One region of the Streptomyces cinereoruber genome, then DNA from elsewhere that is predicted to be linked to it. Evidence: riboswitches for the same ligand, from Rfam matches in the RefSeq annotation. Region 1 holds a riboswitch; each other region holds the start of a gene.

Region 1 (5,316 bases):
ACGGGTACCGGGTGCTCATCGGGTGGTCTCTCCTTCGGATCGCTGATGTTCGGACGACGGCGCGCGGCCGCCGGGGAGGAGCCGGCGGCGGCCTCCCGTGCTCACGGCGCCCCCGGCGGCACGAACGGCAGCCCCGCCGGGGCGCCCTCCTCGATCAGCCGCAGCAGCGCGTCCGTGTCCGCGTGCTCCTCGATCAGGTCGCCGAGCCGGTCGAGCTGCTCCTCGCGCAGGGCGCCGAACGACGTGTCCGGCGCCGGGACGAACCGGCGCCCGGCCGCCGCCGCGACCTCCCGCAGGAACGCGCGCCGGAAGCCGTCGCTCTCCAGCGAGCCGTGCCAGTGGGTGCCCCACACGGCACCGACCCGGCACCCGTCCAGGAAGGGCTCCCCGCCCCGTACGTCCGCGACGCCGTGGTGGATCTCGTACCCCTCGACCCGCTCGCCGAGCGCCTCGCCGACCGGCCGGGCCAGGGTCTTCTCGACCCCGAACCGCACCCGTACGGGAAGCAGCCCGAGCCCGTCGACCACACCGGCCTTCGACTCGACCTCGTCCTCGATCCGCTCGCCGAGGGCCTGGAAGCCGCCGCAGATGCCGAGGACCGGGCGGCCCTCGGCCGCGCGCCGGGCCAGGGCGTCCGCCAGGCCGCGCTCCCGCAGCCAGGCGAGCGCCTTCACCGTGCCGCGCGTGCCCGGTACGACGACCAGGTCCGCGTCGACCAGCTCCTCGGGCCGGTCCACGAACCGGACGACCACGCCCGGCTCGGCCGCCAGCGCGTCCACGTCCGTGAAGTTGGACATCAGGGGGACGGCGCAGACGGCGACCCGCAGCACGTCCGCGCCGACCGGCGGCGCCACCACCGACTCCCGGACGGTGCCCCGCAGGGAGACCCGCAGACCGTCCTCCTCGTCGATGCCGAGCCCGTGCGCGTACGGCAGGACGCCGAAGGTCCGGCGCCCGGTCAGGCCGTACAGCATGTCGAGCCCGGGTTCGAGCAGGCTCACGTCGCCCCGGAACTTGTTCACCAGGTACCCGGCGACGAGCGACTGGTCCTCGGGGGACAGCAGCGCCGTCGTGCCGAAGAACTGGGCGAAGACCCCGCCCCGGTCGATGTCCCCGACCACCACCACGGGCAGCTTCGCGGCCCGCGCCACGCCCATGTTCACGATGTCGGTGCGCCGCAGGTTGATCTCGGCCGGGCTGCCGGCGCCCTCGCAGATCACCGCGTCGTACGTGCTCCGCAGCTCCTCCAGGCAGGCCATGACCGGCTCGAAAAGCTCCTTCTGCCGCCCCCCGTGGTAGCCCTTGGCACTCAGCTCGCCCACCGGCTTCCCCATCAGGACGACCTGGCTGGACCGGTCGCCGCCCGGCTTCAGCAGCACCGGGTTCATCAGCGCGGTCGGCTCGACCCGGGCGGCCTGCGCCTGCATGGCCTGGGCCCGCCCGATCTCGGCGCCCTCGCGCGTGACGAAGGAGTTGAGGGACATGTTCTGCCCCTTGAACGGCGCCACCTTCAGACCCTTGCGGACCAGCCACCGGCAGATCCCGGCCGTCACGACGCTCTTGCCCGCGTCGGACGTGGTCCCGGCGACCAGCAGCCCCCCGCCCTTCCCGCCCCTCATGAAGCCCTCCGCTTCCCGCGCCGCACGGCGTCGGCGATCAGACGGCCGCCCACGCAGGCGGCCAGGGTCAGCGCGGTCACCCGGCGCGAGAGCGCCACCGCCCGTTCGATGTCCGCCACCTCGACGGCCCGCCCCTCCCCGTTCAGCACCGGCCGGTGCTCGACGCGTCCGCCGTACGAGAGGGTGCCCCCGAGCCGCACGCCCAACGCGCCCGCGAAGGAGGCCTCGACCGGGCCCGCGTTGGGGCTCGGGTGCTTCGAAGCGTCCGCCCGCCAGGCCCGTACGGCCCCGCGCGGATTCCCGCCGGCGACGGTCGCGAGGACGGCGGTCAGACGGGCGCCCGGCCCGCCGGCCAGGTCGTCGAGGCGGGCCGAGGCCCAGCCGAAGCGCCGGTACCGGGGCGACCGGTGGCCGACCATCGCGTCCAGGGTGTTGACCGCCCGGAAGCCGACGAGCCCCGGCACGCCCGCGACCGCGCCCCAGAACAGGGCGCCGACCACGGCGTCCGAGGTGTTCTCCGCGACCGACTCGACGACCGCGCGGGCCATCGCGGGGCCGTCCAGGGACTGCGGGTCGCGCCCGCACAGGTGCGGAAGGCGCTCCCGGGCCACCTCCAGGTCCCCGGCGGCCAGCGCCCCGCCGATCGCGCGGGCCTCCCGGCCCAGGGTCGTCCCGCCGACGACGGCCCACACGGAGGCGGCGGTCAGCGCGACGGCGGCGGCCGGCCGGTCCCGTACGGCCCGGGCGGCGAGGGCCCCGAGGGCGACGGTGGAGCCGGCGCAGACGGCGGTGTGCAGGGCGCCCCAGCCCCGGTGGTCGTGGTGGAGGCGCCGCTCGACGACGGCGGCGGCCCGGCCGAACGCGGCGACGGGGTGGCCCCTGCGGGGGTCCCCGAGGAGCAGGTCGACGGCGAGGCCCGCGGCCGCTCCGTACGCGAAGACACCGGTGGCTCTGCTGCGGCCGGGCATGGCGCTATGTCCTCACTCAGGGTCCGCGCCCTGGATCGACGTGACCGGCGGCGAGAGTTCCTGACTCCCGGACCCTCGGATCCGGTCACAGTGGCGGGACCGCGCCGGATTCGCACCGGACTTCCTCTGCTGCCGCCGTAATGGCCCCGGCAGTCCACCACGCGCCGAGAACGGGCGTCAACCCAGCCTTGACCTGCGGCGGCGCACTGTGCGGAGCACCACAGGAAGCGCGGCGGAAAAGGGACCGGGCGGCCCGCACCCGAAGGTGCGGACCGCCCGGCCGGTGGAGCGGGGGCCGTCGGACGACGATCAGACGACGATCAGGTAGATGCCGTACGCCACGGCCGCCAGGCACAGCCCGAAGCAGGCGTAGGCGCCGGTGCGGGCCAGGGCGGCGGAGCCTCCCCGGGCCTCGGCCTCCTCCTGCTTGGTGAGGCCGACGATGCCGAGGGTGAAGAGGCCCACCAGGACGACGGTCGCCACGAGGCTGACGCCGAAGACGGAGCCGAGGGCTGCCCAGTCGATCTTCATGTGGTTCTTTCCTTAGACCTTCGCGGCCGGGGCCGGGGGAGCGGTCGGGTCGGTGGGGGCCGGGGCGAGGATGGTCGCCTTGAGGTCCTCGTCGGCGACGGCGGCGACGGAGCCGGGCGGCGGCGGGGTGACGGCGGCGATGGCGGTGGTCACCACGCCCGCGGGCTCGGCGTCGAGGTCGTCGGCCGTGACGTTGTGGTGGTCGACCGGCTTGCGGCGGGAGAGCGCCCAGATGACGGCCGAGCCGGCCACGAGCAGGACCGCGACGGCGGCGATGCCCCAGGGGCCCTGCTTGGTGAGGAACTCGGCGCCGGCGCCGACCAGGCCCGCGGCGGGCAGGGTCAGGCCCCAGGCGACGAACATCCGGGTCGCGGTCGACCAGCGGACGACACCGCCCTTGCGGCCGAGGCCGGCGCCCATCACGGCACCCGAGCAGGACTGGGTGGTGGAGAGGGAGAAGCCGAGGTGCGAGGAGGCCAGGATGACCGTCGCGGCGCTGGTCTGGGCGGCGAAGCCCTGCTGCGGCTGGAGGTCGGTGAGGCCCTTGCCCATGGTGCGGATGATGCGCCAGCCGCCCAGGTAGGTGCCGAGCGCGATGGCGACACCGGCCGAGACGACGACCCACAGGGGCGGGTTCGAGCCGGGGGCGACGACGCCCTGGGTGACCAGGGCGAGGGTGATGATGCCCATCGTCTTCTGGGCGTCGTTGGTGCCGTGGGCGAGGGAGACGAGACCGGCGGAGGCGATCTGGCCGGCCCGGTAGCCCTTGGCCGTGGCCTTCGCCTCGGGGTTGGCCTTGATCTTGTACGTCAGCTTGGCCGCGAACATGGCGGCGAGGCCCGCGACGAGCGGCGCGGCGACGGCCGGGATGAGGACCTTGGTGACGATGGTGGAGCCGTTCACGGCCGACCAGCCGGCCGACATGACCGCGGCGCCGATGAGACCGCCGAAGAGCGCGTGCGAGGAGCTGGACGGGAGTCCGAGCAGCCACGTCAGCAGGTTCCACAGGATGGCGCCGACCAACGCGGCGAAGATCACCTCTGTGCGGATGCCCTCTTCGTTGATGATCCCGCCGGAGATCGTCTTGGCGACCTCCACGGACAGGAACGCGCCGATGAGGTTGAGCACGGCGGACATGGCCACCGCCGTCTTGGGCTTGAGCGCACCGGTCGAGATGGTCGTGGCCATCGCGTTGGCGGTGTCGTGGAAACCGTTCGTGAAATCGAACACGAGAGCTGTCACGACCACAATGGCGAGCAGCAGCGTGATGTGTTCCATTTACCCAGGCAATCGTTTGACGTCAGTGGCTGGTCGAACGTAAGCAACCTGGGTGAACGGAAGATGAACTGGGGCGGGCGGCGTGGTGTCCCTAACCGGTGTCAAGAGATTCCGCTTAGTGCTCCGGAGGGGTCCCCGGGAGGGGCCGTCCACGATGCGGTCGCCCTGCGACCCCGGGTAATCCGGGCCCGCGCAAGGTCTCGGCGGTCCGTCCCGGTTCCGCCCCCGCCGCCCGGTTCCGCTCCCCGGACCGGACCACCCGACCGGGGGACCCCGCCGAGGAGACCCGCGTCACTCTCCCGGGGAGGGCCCCCGCACCCCGGAACGCATCCCTCCGGACCCTCCGGTGGCACCCCGGTCCCGTCCTGCGGACACTGGGGGTGTGCGCCCGGCTACAGCGACGGCAGCGGCCGTCACCACCCTGCTCGGTGCCGGCGCGGCCGCGGTCGCGGCCGGCCGGTACGCCAGCGACCTCGCCCTCAAGGCGTCGTCCGTACGCCCCCTGCCCGGCGATCCGAGACTGACCGTGCACGCCACGGGCCCCGACCGGATCACCCTCACCCGCAGCCTCGCCTCGCTGCGCCCCGGCACGTACGGCATGGAGGGCCACGGCCTGCACGCCGTCCTCGGCCCCGTCCTCGCCCGGGCCCCGCACACCGCCGACACCGTCGTCCGGCGCCTGGAGCGGATCGAGCTCGGCGCCCCCGGGCCCGGCGCCCGCGTCCGGCTCACCCCCGCGCTCCACCGCGGCACGCCCGCGAGCGCCCTCGGGCTCGACCACGAGGACGTGGAGATCCCCGGCGAGCTCGGCCCCCTGCCCGCCTGGCTCGTGCCCGCCCCGCGCACCACCTGGGTGATCGCCCTGCACGGCCTCGGCACCACCCGCGAGCACCCGCTCAACGTCGTCCCCTTCTACCACC
Region 2 (5,316 bases), 1.9 Mb from region 1:
GCGATGTCCTGGACGAGGTCCGTCATGCCGCAGGCGTGGATCATCCGGACCGCCACCTGGGCGACGTCGGCGGGCAGGCCCGTGAGGTCCGCCTCGGCGCGGATCGTGGCAAAGGAACGGCGGTAGATCTCCGTGCCGTCCTTCTCGTAGTCGAACATCCTGTTCTCGCTCATCTCGTTGTACGGGGCGCGGTGCGGGGTGCGGTACGGGCCGTGGTGACCGCGGGGGTCAGGTCGGTACGGGGGACGGGGGCGCCGTCGACCAGGTAGCCGCCGCCTGGGGCGGCGAGGACGTCGACCCAGTCGCCGTGCGGGTGTCCGCAGCGGCGCTCGCAGCCGGAGTAGTGGACGGGCAGGCCGGGACGGCCGGGGACCGCGTCCGCCCGCACGTCCGCGAGGGACTTGGCGCAGCCGGGCCGCCCGGTGCAGGCGCTGACGCCGACCCAGGGGGAGTCGGGGCGGGTGATCAGGCCGTGCGCCTCCAGGCCGGACAGCCGCCCGGGGTCCGCCCCGACGACGACGGCCCCGCGCCAGGGCGTGAACCGCACCTCGTCGGCGGGCAACAGGGCCCGCAGCCGGCCGGCGGTGAACCGGCCGAGGGGGGCGAGGACGTGGAGGGAGGCGGGGCCCAGGGGGCCGGGGGCGAGGGCGGGGGGTGCGCCGTGGGGCGGCAGGGGCTCCCGTACGGGCTCCGCCGCGATCCCGGCCGTCGTGAGCGCCGCCCGGACGTCCACCCCGGAGCCCTCCGGCAGTTCCCGGACGCGCCAGGCGCCCGTACCGGCTTCGCGGGCGGCGGTCAGGAAGGCGCGGGCGGCGGCGAGGGCGGCGCGCGGGGCGTCGGCGGCGGCCACGCGCACGGTCCGGTCGCCGAGGCGCAGGAGCGCGGCGCCGGGGGCCACTGCGACCAAGGTCACATCCCCGCCGAGGCCGGTGACGTCGCCGCGGCCGTCGTCCAGGACGAAGAGGAACCGGCCCGAGAGCGCGGCGGCCCAGGGCGCGGCGCAGAGCCGTTCGTCCAGCTCGCGGGCCCACAACTGCACGTCGGCCGCGCCGAGTCCGTCGAGTCCTGCGGCCGGGGAGGCCACGATGTTGCGGACGCGCTCGTGGGTGGGGGAGGGCAGCAGGCCCGCCTCCGCCAGGAGCGCCGCGAGCTCCGCCCCGCAGTCGCCGGCCAGGCCGCGCAGCTCGGCGTTCCCGCGCGAGGTGACGCTGATCCGCCCGTCGCCCAGGGTCTCGGCCGCGTGCGCCAGGACCTCGACCTGACGTGCCGTCAACCTCCCTGCGGGCAGCCTCAGTCGGGCCAGGTGCCCGTCGTCGGCGGAGTGCAGCCGCAGCGCCCCGGGGCAGGCGTCGCCGCGCTCCCGCGCACGGGGTGCGCCGGGGGCGGGCGTCGGGGTCGGGGTGGGCGGCATGGCGGCGAGCATACCCACGGGAAACCGAGGGCCGACGGGGTGTGACCGGCCTGACTCGGAGCGCCGGGCGGGGTGCGCGAGTCGGCCGTCCGGTCTTCCGGCGGGGGTGCGGCGGAGGCCCGCCCGGCCTGCCGGCGGGAACGAGCCGACGGGCCGTCCGGTCCTCCGGCGGGGTGTGCCGACGGGCTGTCCGGTCCTTCGGCGGGGGTGTGCCGACGGGCCGCTCGGCCCTCCGGCCGGGATGCGCCGCCGGCCGGGCCTCCGGCGCGGAAGCACCGTCCCGCCGTCCGCCCCCGGGCCCGGTGTGATCCGTCCGACCCTCCCGCTCCCTCCAGCCCCCACGGCCCACGATCTAGGATGCGAGTCGGCATGGGGTCCCAGGACCCCGGGGAGGAAGCCCGGTGAGATTCCGGCGCGGTCCCGCCACTGTGAGCCGGCCCGGCGCCATCGGGCCGGTGAGTCAGGAACTCCTGCCGTCCACACGACCACCCGGGGCGCGGACAACCCCGAGGAAGGCCTGCCTCGCCATGCTCCTGCTGCTGTCGCACTCCGACACCGACCTGCTCAGCGCCCGCGCGGCCGGCGGCCCGGTCGAGTACCGGTTCGCCAACCCCTCCCGGCTCCCGCTCGCCGATCTCGACGGCCTCCTCGACGGCGCCGACCTCGTCGTCGTCCGCCTCCTCGGCGGCCTCCGCTCCTGGCAGGACGGACTCGACGCGATCCGCGCCGCCGGAAAGCCGGTCGTCGTGCTCAGCGGCGAGCAGGCGCCCGACGCGCAGCTGATGGAGGCGTCCACCGTGCCCGTCGGCGTCGCCACCGAGGCGCACGCCTACCTGGCGCACGGCGGCCCCGCCAACCTGGAGCAGCTGGCCCGCTTCCTCTCCGACACCGTCCTGCTCACCGGCCACGGCTTCGAGGCCCCGGCCGCCGCCCCCACCTGGGGCCCGCTGGAGCGGACCGCCCGGGACGGGGACGGCCCGACGGTCGCCGTGCTCTACTACCGCGCCCACCACATGAGCGGCAACACCGCCTTCGTCGGCGCCCTGTGCGACGCGATCGAGGACGCGGGCGCGCGGGCCCTCCCGCTGTACGTGGCGTCCCTGCGCGCGCCCGAGCCGGAACTGCTCGACACCCTCCGCACCGCCGACGCCATCGTCACCACCGTGCTCGCGGCGGGCGGCACCAAGCCCGCCGAGGCGCAGGCCGGCGGCGACGAGGAGGCCTGGGACGCGGGCGCGCTCGCCGCGCTCGACGTGCCGATCCTCCAGGCCCTCTGCCTGACCGGTTCGCGGTCCGCGTGGGAGGAGAACGACGAGGGCCTGTCCCCGCTGGACGCCGCCAGCCAGGTCGCCGTCCCCGAGTTCGACGGGCGCCTGATCACCGTCCCGTTCTCCTTCAAGGAGATCGACGAGGACGGCCTGCCCGCGTACGTGGCGGACGCCGAGCGCGCGGCCCGCGTCGCCGGGATCGCCGTGCGGCACGCCCGCCTCCGGCACATCCCGAACGCCGAGAAGAAGCTCGCGCTGGTCCTCTCCGCGTACCCCACCAAGCACTCCCGCATCGGCAACGCCGTCGGCCTCGACACCCCCGCCTCCGCCGTCTCGCTCCTGCGCCGGCTGATCGAGGAGGGGTACGACTTCGGGCCCGCCGAGGAGCTGCCCGGTCTGGTGTCGGGCGACGGCGACGAGCTGATCTACGCCCTCATCGAGGCCGGCGGCCACGACCAGGACTGGCTGACCGAGGAGCAGTTGGCGAAGAACCCGGTCCGCATCCCGGCCGCCGACTACAAGCGCTGGTACGCCACCCTCCCCGAGGAGCTGCGGACGCAGGTCGAGGAGCACTGGGGCCCGGCGCCCGGCGAGATGTTCCTCGACCGGTCGCGGAACCCGGAGGGCGACATCGTGCTCGCCGCCCTGCGGCGCGGGAACCTCCTCGTCCTCATCCAGCCGCCGCGCGGCTTCGGCGAGAACCCGATCGCGATCTACCACGACCCCGACCTGCCGCCGTCCCACCACTACCTGGCCGCCTACCGCTGGATCGCGGCCCGCGCCGAGGACGGCGGCTTCGGCGCCGACGCCATGGTGCACCTGGGCAAGCACGGCAACCTGGAGTGGCTGCCCGGCAAGAACGCCGGCCTGTCCGCCGCCTGCGGCCCGGACGCGGCCCTCGGCGACATCCCGCTGGTCTACCCGTTCCTGGTCAACGACCCGGGCGAGGGCACCCAGGCCAAGCGGCGCGTGCACGCCACCCTGGTCGACCACCTGGTGCCGCCGATGGCCCGCGCCGACTCGTACGGCGACATCGCGCGCCTGGAGCAGCTGCTCGACGAGTACGCGCAGATCTCCTCCATGGACCCGGCGAAGCTGCCCGCGATCCGCGCCCAGATCTGGACCCTGATCCAGGCCGCCAAGCTCGACCACGACCTGGGGCTCGAAGAGCGCCCGGAGGACGACGGGTTCGACGACTTCCTGCTGCACGTCGACGGCTGGCTGTGCGAGGTCAAGGACGCCCAGATCCGCGACGGCCTGCACGTCCTCGGCGGCGCCCCGACCGGCGAGGCCCGGGTCAACCTGGTCCTCTCCATCCTGCGCGCCCGCCAGATCTGGGGCGGCACGCAGGCGCTGCCGGGTCTGCGCGAGGCCCTGGGCCTGGACGAGTCGGCCGCGACCCGCACCACCGCCGACGAGGCGGAGGCGAAGGCGCGCGAGCTGGTCGAGGCGATGGAGGCGGCGGACTGGGCGGTCGAGGCGGTCGAGTCGGTCGCGGCCGACCACGGCCCCGACGTCCGGGCCGTGCTGCGGTTCGCCGCCGAGCAGGTCGTGCCGCGCCTGGCCGCCACCACCGACGAGCTGGCGCACGCCGTCCACGCGCTCGACGGCGGCTTCGTCCCGGCCGGCCCGTCCGGCTCCCCGCTCCGGGGCCTGGTCAACGTCCTGCCGACCGGCCGCAACTTCTACTCCGTCGACCCGAAGGCCGTCCCCTCCCGGCTCGCCTGGGAGACCGGCCAGGCGCTCGCGGACTCGCTCCTGGAGCGCTACCGCACCGACAACGGCGACTGGCCGACCTCCGTGGGCCTCTCCCTGTGGGGCACGAGCGCGATGCGCACCGCCGGCGACGACGTCGCCGAAGCCCTCGCCCTGCTCGGCGTCCGCCCGCTGTGGGACGAGGCCTCGCGCCGCGTCAACGGCCTGGAGCCGATCCCGCTCGCCGAGCTGGGCCGCCCGCGCATCGACGTCACCCTGCGCATCTCGGGCTTCTTCCGCGACGCGTTCCCGCACGTCATCGGCCTCCTGGACGACGCCGTACGGCTCGTGGCCGGCCTGGAGGACGAGTCCGCCGAGGACAACTACGTACGGGCGCACGCGCAGGCCGACCTCGCCGAGCACGGCGACGAGCGGCGCGCCACCACCCGCATCTTCGGCTCCCGGCCGGGGACGTACGGCGCGGGCATCCTCCAGCTGATCGACTCCCGCGACTGGCGCACGGACGCCGACCTCGCCGAGGTGTACACGGTGTGGGGCGGTTACGCGTACGGGCGCGGGCTCGAAGGACGCCCGGCGCGGGCCGAGATGGAGACCGCGTACAAGCGGATCGCGGTCGCCGCGAAGAACACGGACACGCGCGAGCACGACATCGCGGACTCGGACGACTACTTCCAGTACCACGGCGGCATGGTGGCGACCGTCCGCGCGCTCAAGGGCACGGCCCCCGAGGCGTACATCGGCGACTCGACCCGTCCCGAGACCGTCCGCACCCGCACCCTGGTCGAGGAGACCTCCCGCGTCTTCCGGGCCCGCGTGGTCAACCCGCGCTGGATCGAGGCGATGCGCCGCCACGGCTACAAGGGCGCGTTCGAGCTGGCGGCGACCGTCGACTACCTCTTCGGGTACGACGCCACGACGGGC
Region 3 (5,316 bases), 4.2 Mb from region 1:
TTTGACGTCCGGGGTGTGCAGGGGAAGTGCGAGGGGGAACCATGGAACAGCACCACCGAGAAGTGACGGCACCCGTTCCGGGGGAGTTCGTCCACCGGCACGACCCGGCCGACATCCTCCCCACGGGCTGGACGCGGTCCCAGGAGAACCGCTACTCCGTCTCCGCCCGCTGGCCCGCCTCGCATCCCTTCTTCTCCCCGGCGGCAGAGGGCCGGCACGACCCGGTCCTGGTGGCCGAGACGATGCGTCAGGCCACCATGCTCGTGGCTCACGCCGGGTTCGGGGTACCCGTGGACGATCAGTTCGTCATGTGGGACCTGTATTACACCGCCGACCCCGAGCGGCTCTTCCTCGACGGTTCCTCCCCGGAGATCACCGCCGACCTCTTCTTCCCCGAGTACAACGGACGTCCGGGCCGGGTGCGGAGCCTGCGCGTGGACATCGTCCTGACCCGGGACGGACACCGGCTCTCGACCGGTGGCGGAACGATTCGCTGCACCTCCGCACCGGCGTACCGCAGGATGCGCGGCGAGCGCATGGCCGCCCTGGACCGCCCGGTCCCCCTGATACCGGCGGTCGCCCCCCACCTGGTCGGCCGCGAGGACGCCAAGGACGTCGTCCTGGGCCCCGGCGACCGCCCCGACCGGTGGCGGCTGCGGGTCAACACCGCCCACCCCACGCTCTTCCGCCGCCCGAACGACCACGTCCCCGGGATGGTCCTGCTCGAAGCGGCCCGCCAGGCCGCGATGCTGGCGACCGGCAGCACCGGATACCTCCCCACCGCCGTGGACCTCTCCTTCTCGCGCTACGCCGAACTCGACACCCCCTGCTGGATCGAGGCCGAGGTGGTGACCGCCCCCGGCGACCCGGCGACCACCGTCCGCGTCACCGGACAGCAGGAGGACCTGCCCGTCTTCGTCTGCACGCTCTCCTCCCCGCCCCGGGAACCGGCGGTGGCCGGCCCCGCCGCCGGTTCCCGGCCGGCCCGCTGAACGGCCGGAGGACGACGATGGCTCCCCGCATCCTGATCACCGGCGCGTCCGGATTCGTCGGCGCCCGGGTGGCGGCCGCCGCCGCGACCGCGCCGGAACCCACGCACGTACGGCTCCTCGCCCGGGGCCCGCTCGCCCCGCCGGCCGCCGGGGCGCACGGCGCCCCACCCGTGGAGACCGTCGGGGGCGACCTGCGGGACCCCGAGTCCCTGCGCCGGGCCTGCGAGGGGATCGACGTACTGATCCACTGCGCCTCCGCGATCGGCGGGGACGAGGAGACGGCCCGCGCCGTCAACGACGAGGGCACCCGGTCCCTGGTCGACGCGGCCGTACGCGCCGGGGCGACCAGGATCGTCGCCCTGGGCACGGCCTCCGTCCACGGCCGCGGCCCCTTCCGCGCCGCCGCCCCCGGCACCCTGCCGATCGCCCCGGTCTCGGCCACCAGCCGCACCCGCGCGGCGGGCGACCGGCACGTCATGGAGGCCGGCGGGACCGTCCTGCGCCCCCACCTCGTGTACGGGACCGGGGACCGGCAGCTGATCCCCGGCCTGGTCAAGCTCCTCGGCGCACTGCCCGGCCCGCTCGACGGCGGCACCTCGCTGCACTCCCTGGTCGAGGTGGGCACCCTGGCCCGGGTCCTGCTCGCCGCCGCCCTCTCACCGGACACCGAGGCCGGCCCGTACCACGTCAACCACCCCGAGCCGGTGCCCGCCGGGGAACTGCTCGCGGTGGGCGAGGAGTTGCTCTCCCACCGGGCCGGACCGCGCCGGGGGCCGGGCCTCGACATCGCGGAGGCGCGCGCCCTCCTGGCGGCCCACCCCTTCGCCGTCCACCACCTCGACATGCTCGCCGTCGACCACTGGTTCTCCGACGACCGGCCCTGGAAGGAACCGGGCCGGGACCCGGGCCCCGGCTTCGCCGAGGGGGTCGTGGATCATCTGGAGTGGTACCGGGACGCGCTCGCCCCGGCGGCCGGACCCCGGACCTCCTGACCGGCGGCGCCGCTCCCCGAACCGAACCACCCGCACCGCACCCCCGACCCGAACGACCCGGACGACCCGAGAGAAGGCACCACCGACATGTCCGCGCTGGCCGGCAGGACCGCGATCGTCACCGGAGCGAGCCGAGGCATCGGAAGAGGCATCGCCGACCGTCTCGCCCGGGACGGCGCCCTGGTCGCCGTGCACTACGGCAGCGACGAGGAGGCCGCCCGCGAGACGGTGGCGACCGTCGAGAAGAACGGCGGCCGGGCCTTCGCGTTCCGCGCCGACCTGGCGGCGCCGGACGCCGTCGACGCGTTCTACGCCGCCCTGGACGCCGGCCTCGCGGAGCTGGGCGAGGGGCCCGGCTTCGACATCCTCGTCAACAACGCGGGCGCGAGCGGCTCCGGCCGCATCCACCAGCTCACCCCCGAGACCTTCGACCGGCTGTTCACGATCAACGTGAAGGCCCCGCTCTTCCTCGTCCAGCGGGGCCTGGACCGGCTGCGCGACGGCGGCCGGATCGTCAACATCTCCTCGGCGACGACGAAGCACGCCTTCCCCGACTCCGTCACGTACGCGATGACCAAGGGGGCCGTCGACACGATGACGCTCGCCCTCGCCAAGGAGCTGGGGCCCCGGGGGATCACGGTCAACGCCGTAGCCCCCGGCTTCATCGCGACGGACATGAACGCGCGGCGCCGGGCGACGCCCGAGGCGCACGCCGCCCTCGCCGCGCTCTCGGTCTTCAACCGGCTCGGGACGCCCGCCGACGTGGCGGACGTGGTCGCCTTCCTCGTCTCCGACGACGCCCGCTGGATCACCGGCCAGTACGTGGACGTGACGGGCGGCACCGCGCTCTGAGACCCCCTCGCGCACCCCTCCTCCGGGCGGTGCCCGGTCGATAAAGTGGGGGCACGATGACACGTTTCCGCGAGAGCGTCCGGTCCCTGCTGCGCGAGCAGGTGCTCGACGCCGCCTACCGCCTCGTCGCCGCCGAGGGCTGGAGCGGGCTGCGCATGACCTCCATCGCGCGGGCCGCCGGCATCAGCCGCCAGACCCTCTACAACGAGTTCGGGGCGAAGGAGGCCATCGGGAACGCCCTGGTCCAGCGCGAGCTGGAGGGCTTCCTGATCGGCATCGAGCGCGAACTCGACGCGCACCGCGGCGCGTTGGAGGAAGCGGCGGCCGCCGGAGTCGGCTACACGCTCCAGCAGACCGTGGACAACCCCCTCATCAAGAGCGTCCTGGTCGCGGCGCGGGGCGGCGAGGACGACCTCCTCGCCTACCTCACCACCCGCACGGAGCCGGTCTTCGGCACGGCGATGGCGATGCTCGACGCGTACGCGATCGAGGCCTGGCCCGACGTGGACGACGCGTCGCGCGGCCTCGCCGTCGAGACGGTCGTGCGGCTCACCGTCAGCCACATCGTCCAGCCGGTGGCCCCGCCCGCGGAGACGGCGGCGCGCATCGCCAGGATCACGGCGAGGATCGCGTACCCGGGCGGCGCCTGAGTCGCACCCCGTCTCCGGGCCGGACGTACGAAGCCAGGGCCGTACGCGCGACTTCCGGGCCGGACGCACGACGAGGTCCGGTGCCGAACACGGGGGATCTTCGGCACCGGACCTCTGTTGAATATTCTACGAGATCCCGGGGAGTGCTCCGCGCACGCCCCGCCCGCCGACGGGCGAACCGCGGCCCGACGGGGTACACCTCCCCTGAGACGCGGATGCGGCCGGACCCGGCCGGGACACCCCTCGCCCGCGTCCCCGACGCCGAGGAGGAGGCCGCCGTGGAAGGCAGGAGCAAAGGGTTCGTGCAGTCCTTCAACCGTCTCGGGGGATACGGCTTCGTCGTCCCCGTCGGCTCCCGGGAGCAGGTCTGGTTCAGCGCGGAGGACATCGAGGACGAGAGCCGGACCGTCTCGGAGGGCCAGCAGGTCTCCTTCGTCCTGGTCCTCGGGGACGGCCGCTTCGAGGCCAAGGAGCTGCGCCTCTGACGCCCGCCACCGCCCCGGGGCGCGCCTCCGGGGCGGTGGTACTGTGCCGGGGCCAGTCGCACCTTTGCACGCACCCGAACGGGTGGGTGTACGGGTCAGGGAATCCGGTGCGAGACCGGAACTGACGCGCAGCGGTGAGGGCGACGGGCGGAGCATCGGCCACTGGGCGGCGACGACGGCCCGGGAAGGCGCCCCGTCCGGACGACCCCGAGTCCGAAGACCTGCTGGCGGCCCCGGCGGCACGCGCGCGCCCGGGGAGCACCGTACGACAGGCTCCGCGCATGAGCCCTGGCCGCAGAGGAAGTCCCGTGCCGCTCGCACAACCCGTCCGCTCCGCCGTGCTGTTCCTCACCGGAGCCCTGCTCCTGACCGCGACCGGCTGCGGAGCGGAGACGACCCCCGCACCCGACCGGCCCGCGGGCGGTGCCGCCGGGAAGGCGAAGGCCGGATACCCGGTCACCCTCGACGACAACTGCGGACGGCCCGTCCGCGTCGAGCGCGCGCCGGAGCGGGCCGTCGCCCTCGACCAGGGCGCGGCGGAGATCATGCTCTCCCTCGGCCTCGCCGACCGCATGGTGGGCACCGGCACCTGGACGGACCCCGTCCTCAAGGGCCTGGAGAAGGAGAACGCCAAGGTCCCGCGCCTCGCCGACCGCTACCCCTCCTTCGAGAAGGTCCTCGACACCGAACCCGACTTCGCCGCCGCCTCCTTCACGTACACCCTCGGCAAGGGCGGCGTGGCGGCCCGCGAGCGGTTCGAGGAACTCGGCGTCCCCACGTACCTCTCGCCCACCGACTGCGTCGGCAAGGACAACAGCGGCGACGGCGACGGCGTCCGCGTCCGGCCGCTCACCATGGAGACGGTCTACGGCGAGATCCGCGACCTGGCCCGGATCTTCGGGGTCCGGGAGCGCGGCGAGAAGCTCGTCGCCGAGCTCAAGGCCCGCGTGACGAAGGCGACTTCGGGCGGAAGCTTCGAGGACGCCACGGTCCTCTACTGGTTCGCCAACTCCGAAGCGCCCTACATGGCGGGCTGCTGCGGCGCCCCCGGCATAGTCTCCCGCGAACTCGGCGCGAAGAACGTCTTCGACGACACCAAGGAGGAGTGGCCCCAGATCAACTGGGAGACCGTCGCCGACCGCGACCCCGACGTCCTCGTCATCGGTGACCTCACCCGCCGCTCGCAGTCGGCCGAGAGCGCCGCCAAGAAGATCGAGTTCCTGGAGTCCGACCCGGTCACCCGCAGCATGACGGCGGTGAGGAACAAGCGGTACGTGCTGCTCAGCGGCCAGGCGCTCAACCCCACGATCCGCACCGTCGAGGCCGTCGAGAAGGTGGCGGCCGC
Region 4 (5,316 bases), 3.2 Mb from region 1:
CGCGGTCGTCCGGGTCGGGCAGGTAGGTGTCGAGCAGCGTCAGATAGAACTGGACGTGCACGGCCTCCTCGAAGAGCTGCCGGCTCAGGTAGAGCCGCGCCTCGGGGGAGTTGATGTGCTTGTAGAGCGTCAGGACCAGGTTGTTCGCCACGATCGAGTCGCCGGTCGCGAAGAAGGCGACCAGGCGTCCGATCATGTGCTGCTCACCGGGGGTGAGCTTGGCGAGGTCGGCGACGTCCGAGTGGAGGTCGACCTCCTCGACGGTCCAGGTGTTCTTGATCGCGTCCCGGTAGCGCTCGTAGAAGTCCGGGTAGCGCATGGGACGGAGGGTGAGTTCGAAGCCCGGGTCGAGCAGGTTCTTCTCGGTGTTCGGGGTGGACATTACTGGCAGGCCTCGCAGGACTCGGGGTTTTCCAGGGAGCAGGCGACCGCGTCGGGGTCGGCGACCTGCTGGACGGGGATGGGCGCGGCGGCGGCCGTCGACGCCTGGGCGGCGCGGGCGATCCGGGTGGCCGGGCGGGAGCGCAGGTAGTACGTCGTCTTGAGGCCCTGCTTCCAGGCGTACGCGTACATCGACGACAGCTTGCCGATGGTGGGCGTCTCCAGGAACAGGTTCAGCGACTGCGACTGGTCCAGGAACGGGGTGCGGGCGGCGGCCATGTCGATCAGGCCGCGCTGCGGGATCTCCCAGGCCGTGCGGTACAGGTCGCGGACCTCGGCCGGCACCCAGGTGAAGCCCTGCACCGAGCCGTTGGCGTCGCGCAGCGCCTCGCGGGTCTGCGCGTCCCACACGCCGAGCTTCTTCAGCTCGTCGACCAGGTACGAGTTGACCTGGAGGAACTCGCCCGACAGCGTCTCGCGCTTGAACAGGTTGGAGACCTGCGGCTCGATGCACTCGTACACGCCGGCGATCGAGGCGATCGTCGCGGTCGGCGCGATGGCGAGGAGGAGGCTGTTGCGCATGCCGACGGCGGCGATCCGCTCGCGCAGCGCCGTCCAGCGCTCCGGCCAGTTCAGCTCGACGTCGTAGTGGTCGGGGTGCAGCACGCCGCGGGCCGCGCGGGTCTTCTCCCAGGCCGGAAGGGGACCGTTGCGCTCGGCGAGGTCGGCGGAGGCCTCGTACGCGGCGAGCATGATCCGCTCGGCGATCCGGGTGGAGAGCGCCCGCGCCTCGGGGGAGTCGAAGGGCAGCTTCAGCTGGAAGAAGACGTCCTGGAGGCCCATGGCGCCCAGGCCGACCGGACGCCAGCGGGAGTTGGAGCGGCCCGCCTGCTCGGTCGGGTAGAAGTTGATGTCCACGACCCGGTCGAGGAAGGTGACGGCCGTGCGGACGGTCGCGTCCAGGCGCTCCCAGTCGATGTCCGAACCGACCACGAACGCGCCGAGGTTGACCGAGCCCAGGTTGCAGACCGCGGTCTCGCCGTCGTCGGTGACCTCCAGGATCTCCGTGCAGAGGTTGGAGGAGTGGACGGTGTGGCCGGGCTCGGCGGTCTGGTTGGCCGTCCGGTTCGAGGCGTCCTTGAAGGTCATCCAGCCGTTGCCGGTCTGGGCCAGGGTCCGCATCATCCGGCCGTACAGGTCGCGGGCCGGCATCGTCTTGCGGGCCAGGCCGGCCGCCTCGGCCTTGCGGTAGGCGGCGTCGAACTCCTCGCCCCACAGGTCCACCAGCTCGGGCACGTCCGAGGGGGAGAACAGCGACCACTCGGCGTCGGCGTTCACCCGGCGCATGAACTCGTCCGGGATCCAGTGCGCCAGGTTCAGGTTGTGCGTGCGGCGCTGGTCCTCGCCCGTGTTGTCGCGGAGCTCCAGGAACTCCTCGATGTCCGCGTGCCAGGTCTCCAGGTAGACGGCGGCGGCGCCCTTGCGGCGACCGCCCTGGTTCACGGCGGCGACGGAGGCGTCGAGGGTCTTCAGGAACGGCACGATGCCGTTGGAGTGCCCGTTGGTGCCCCGGATCAGCGAACCGCGGGCGCGGATGCGGGAGTACGAGAGGCCGATGCCGCCCGCGTGCTTCGAGAGGCGCGCGACCTGGTGGTAGCGGTCGTAGATGGAGTCCAGCTCGTCCTGGGGGGAGTCCAGGAGGTAGCAGGAGGACATCTGCGGGTGGCGGGTGCCGGAGTTGAAGAGCGTGGGGGAGGACGGCAGGTAGTCCAGGCGGCTCATCAGGCCGTACAGCGCGGCCACCTCGTCGAGCGCGCGGACGCTCTCGTCCTCGGCCAGACCGCAGGCGACGCGCAGCATGAAGTGCTGCGGGGTCTCGATGACCTTGCGGGTGATCGGGTGGCGCAGCAGGTAGCGCGAGTAGAGGGTGCGCAGGCCGAAGTAGCCGAAGCGGTCGTCGCCGGCGCGGTCGATGGTGGCGTCGAGGCGGTCGGCGTGCAGCGCGACGAACTCGGCGGTGCGGTCGGCGATCAGGCCCTCGCGGTGCCCGACGGCCACCGAGGAGGAGAAGTTCACCGAGCCCTGGGAGGCGGCCTCGTCGGCGATGGTGATGGTGAGGAGCCGGGCGGCGAGCCGGGAGTACGCCGGGTCCTCGGCGATCAGGCCGGCGGCCGCCTCGGTGGCCAGCTCGCGCAGCTCCGCCTCGTCCGCGGCGGCGCTGCGGCCGCGGAGCGCGGCGGCGGCGACCCGGCCGGGGTCGGTGTCGGGGAGATCGGCGGTGAGGTCGGTCAGGGTCCGCAGCAGTACGGTCCCGGGGCCGTCGCTCTCGACCGCGGAAGCCTCGGCCGAAGCCGGATCGGCGGGCGCGATGGTCACGTGGGGGCTCTCCCTCGCTCGGCTCGGGGCCTCGGCGGGGGCAGGCGGACGGGCGGGCGTCCACGCACGACGCGCCGCGTCCACCGGCCCACTCCGCGAGGCCCGGACGTCTGTGGCACCCGGAACGGAAGGACCGGGCGCACTGTCGGCAGGTGTTCGGACTCACCCCGGACGAAACCGCACGAAGTACACCGTTGCGGGACAGTTCCGGATTCGCGCCGGATTCCCCTGCGTCGACAGCGAGGACGAGCATACATGTGGTGGACGCCGCTCGTGGCACCCCCCACATGTTGTGTCGTCCCCTGGACGGGACTTGGGCGCGGAACTCCGGGGAACGGGCGCGCGGAGACCGTCCGCCGGGGGACGCGACGGGGCCCGGGGCCTCCTGGTGGAGGTCCCGGGCCCTTGCGGCGGCGGTGGCGGCGGTGGGGTCAGTGGGTGGGCGCGGTGGCCTTCTCCATCTCGGTCTTCACGCCCGGGTCGCCGGCGTCGGCCGTGTAGTCCGACGGGGAGGTCTCGTCGACGCCCTCGGGGGCCTTGACGGCCTTGAGGACGAAGGTGAGGACCACGGTGACCACGACGTTGAGGACGAAGGCGGTGAGGCCGATGTAGCCGATCTCGCCGATGCCCGGGATCTCGGCGGAGGAGCCGCCGAAGTGCTTCTGGGTCGGGCTGGCGACGCCGTACGCGGCGACCGTGCCGTACACCATGCCGACGGCCCAGCCGGCGAGCAGCGCCCAGCGGTGGAACCAGCGGGTGAACAGGCCGCCGACCAGGGCCGGGAAGGTCTGCAGGATCCAGATGCCGCCGAGCAGCTGGAAGTTGATCGCGACCGTCTTGTCCATGGTGAGGACGAAGGCGAGCGCGCCGACCTTCACCAGGAGCGAGACGATCTTGGAGACCTTGGTCTCCTGTGCCGGGGTGGCGTCCGGCCTGATGAAGTCCTTGTAGATGTTCCTCGTGAAGAGGTTGGCGGCGGCGATGGACATGATCGCGGCCGGGACGAGCGCGCCGATGCCGATCGCGGCGAACGCGACGCCCGCGAACCAGTCCGGGAACATGGTCTCGAAGAGCTGCGGGATGGCGAGCTGGCCGTTCTTCACCTGGATCCCGGCGGCGATCGCCATGAAGCCCAGCAGCGCGAGCAGGCCCAGCATCAGCGAGTACAGCGGCAGGATCGTGGTGTTGCGGCGGATGACCTCGCGGCTCCGGGACGACAGGGTCGCCGTGATGGAGTGCGGGTACATGAAGAGCGCGAGCGCGGAGCCGAGCGCGAGCGTCGCGTACGTCCACTGGCCGGCCTCGCCGGGGACGAGCGCGCCGCGCGGCTTGTCGGTCGCCGGGTTGGTCTGCGCGAAGGCCTCGCCCGCCTTGCTGAAGATCTCGTCGAAGCCGCCCAGCTTGATCGGGATGTAGATGATCGCCACCGCGATGACGATGTAGATCAGGGTGTCCTTGACGAAGGCGATGAGCGCGGGGGCGCGCAGGCCCGAGGAGTACGTGTAGGCCGCGAGGACGCCGAAGGCGATGAGCAGCGGCAGGTCCTTGACGAACCAGTGGGTGTTCTCGCCGCCGCCGACGCCCATCACGTCCAGGACGGCCTGGATGCCGACCAGCTGGAGCGCGATGTACGGCATGGTGGCGAGGATGCCGGTGAGCGCCACCGCCAGCGACAGGCCCTTGGAGCCGAAGCGGCCCCGGACGAAGTCGGAGGTGGTCACGTACCCGTGCTTGTGCGAGACCGACCACAGGCGCGGCAGGAAGGTGAAGATCAGCGGGTAGACCAGGATCGTGTACGGGACGGCGAAGAAGCCGGCCGCGCCCGCCGCGTAGATGGCCGCCGGGACGGCGACGAAGGTGTACGCGGTGTAGAGGTCGCCGCCGAGCAGGAACCAGGTCACCCAGGTGCCGAAGGACCGGCCGCCGAGGCCCCACTCGTCGAGGCTGTGCTCGTTCTCGGCCCTGCGCCAGCGCGAGGCGAGGAAGCCCATGACCGTGACGGCCAGGAAGAAGAAGATGAAGACGGCGAGTGCCACGCCGTTCACGCCGTCCTTCATCGCGCGTCACCCCCCTTGCGGGCGCGCTGGTCCCGCTGCCACAGCTTGTAAGCGATCATGGTGAGCAGGGTGGAGACCAGGACCCAGAGCATCTGGTACCAGTAGAAGAAGGGGATGCCGGCGAAGAGGGGTTCGGTCTTCGCGTAGGAGCTCACCCAGAGCATCGCCACGAACGGGGCGACGAGACAGAGCGCGATCACCACCCGCAGGGGGGTGATGGGCGGTTGTTTCCCTTGTGTCGCTTCTGACATGGCGATGTCGTCCCCTCGCTGATCACCTCGGTAGTGCTGGGGAAATCTAGGGGACGCGTCCGCTTCATGGAACCCCCGTCCGCATAACGGGTCCGATGTGGCGGGCGCGGGCGCGGGCGTCAGAGCCAGCCCTCCTTGGCGGCCCGCACCCCCGCCTCGAACCGGCTGCGCGCGCCGAGCCGGTTCATCAGTTCCGAACTCATCCGGCGGACGGTCCTCAGCGAGATGCCCAGCCGCCGGGCGGCGATGTC

Evidence for each region. A riboswitch is a leader RNA that binds a small molecule or an ion and turns the genes downstream of it on or off. The one in region 1 is predicted to bind cobalamin.
Region 2: it holds a riboswitch for cobalamin, as region 1 does, so the genes downstream of both, cobN (cobaltochelatase subunit CobN) here and CP977_RS08350 (cobalamin biosynthesis protein) in region 1, are expected to answer to the same signal.
Region 3: it holds a riboswitch for cobalamin, as region 1 does, so the genes downstream of both, CP977_RS27375 (ABC transporter substrate-binding protein) here and CP977_RS08350 (cobalamin biosynthesis protein) in region 1, are expected to answer to the same signal.
Region 4: it holds a riboswitch for cobalamin, as region 1 does, so the genes downstream of both, CP977_RS23105 (ribonucleoside-diphosphate reductase subunit alpha) here and CP977_RS08350 (cobalamin biosynthesis protein) in region 1, are expected to answer to the same signal.

What each region holds. Positions count from the first base shown of each region.
Region 1 is NZ_CP023693.1:1,887,474-1,892,789, reverse strand. It holds gene CP977_RS08360 (putative cobaltochelatase) at 1-19, opposite strand, end outside; gene CP977_RS08355 (cobyric acid synthase) at 102-1,619, opposite strand; gene CP977_RS08350 (cobalamin biosynthesis protein) at 1,616-2,587, opposite strand; cobalamin riboswitch at 2,623-2,761, opposite strand; gene CP977_RS08345 (hypothetical protein) at 2,897-3,118, opposite strand; gene CP977_RS08340 (inorganic phosphate transporter) at 3,131-4,396, opposite strand; gene CP977_RS08335 (alpha/beta hydrolase) at 4,779-5,316, shown strand, end outside.
Region 2 is NZ_CP023693.1:3,782,451-3,787,766, reverse strand. It holds gene CP977_RS16890 (precorrin-8X methylmutase) at 1-173, opposite strand, end outside; gene CP977_RS16885 (cobalamin biosynthesis protein CobG) at 170-1,423, opposite strand; cobalamin riboswitch at 1,762-1,900, shown strand; gene cobN (cobaltochelatase subunit CobN) at 1,939-5,316, shown strand, end outside.
Region 3 is NZ_CP023693.1:6,061,256-6,066,571, forward strand. It holds gene CP977_RS27350 (ScbA/BarX family gamma-butyrolactone biosynthesis protein) at 42-992, shown strand; gene CP977_RS27355 (NAD-dependent epimerase/dehydratase family protein) at 1,010-1,984, shown strand; gene CP977_RS27360 (glucose 1-dehydrogenase) at 2,072-2,836, shown strand; gene CP977_RS27365 (TetR/AcrR family transcriptional regulator) at 2,893-3,486, shown strand; gene CP977_RS27370 (cold-shock protein) at 3,765-3,971, shown strand; cobalamin riboswitch at 4,008-4,214, shown strand; gene CP977_RS27375 (ABC transporter substrate-binding protein) at 4,253-5,316, shown strand, end outside.
Region 4 is NZ_CP023693.1:5,089,963-5,095,278, forward strand. It holds gene CP977_RS23100 (ribonucleotide-diphosphate reductase subunit beta) at 1-382, opposite strand, end outside; gene CP977_RS23105 (ribonucleoside-diphosphate reductase subunit alpha) at 382-2,757, opposite strand; cobalamin riboswitch at 2,888-3,010, opposite strand; gene mctP (monocarboxylate uptake permease MctP) at 3,189-4,814, opposite strand; gene CP977_RS23115 (DUF3311 domain-containing protein) at 4,811-5,065, opposite strand; gene CP977_RS23120 (helix-turn-helix transcriptional regulator) at 5,185-5,316, opposite strand, start outside.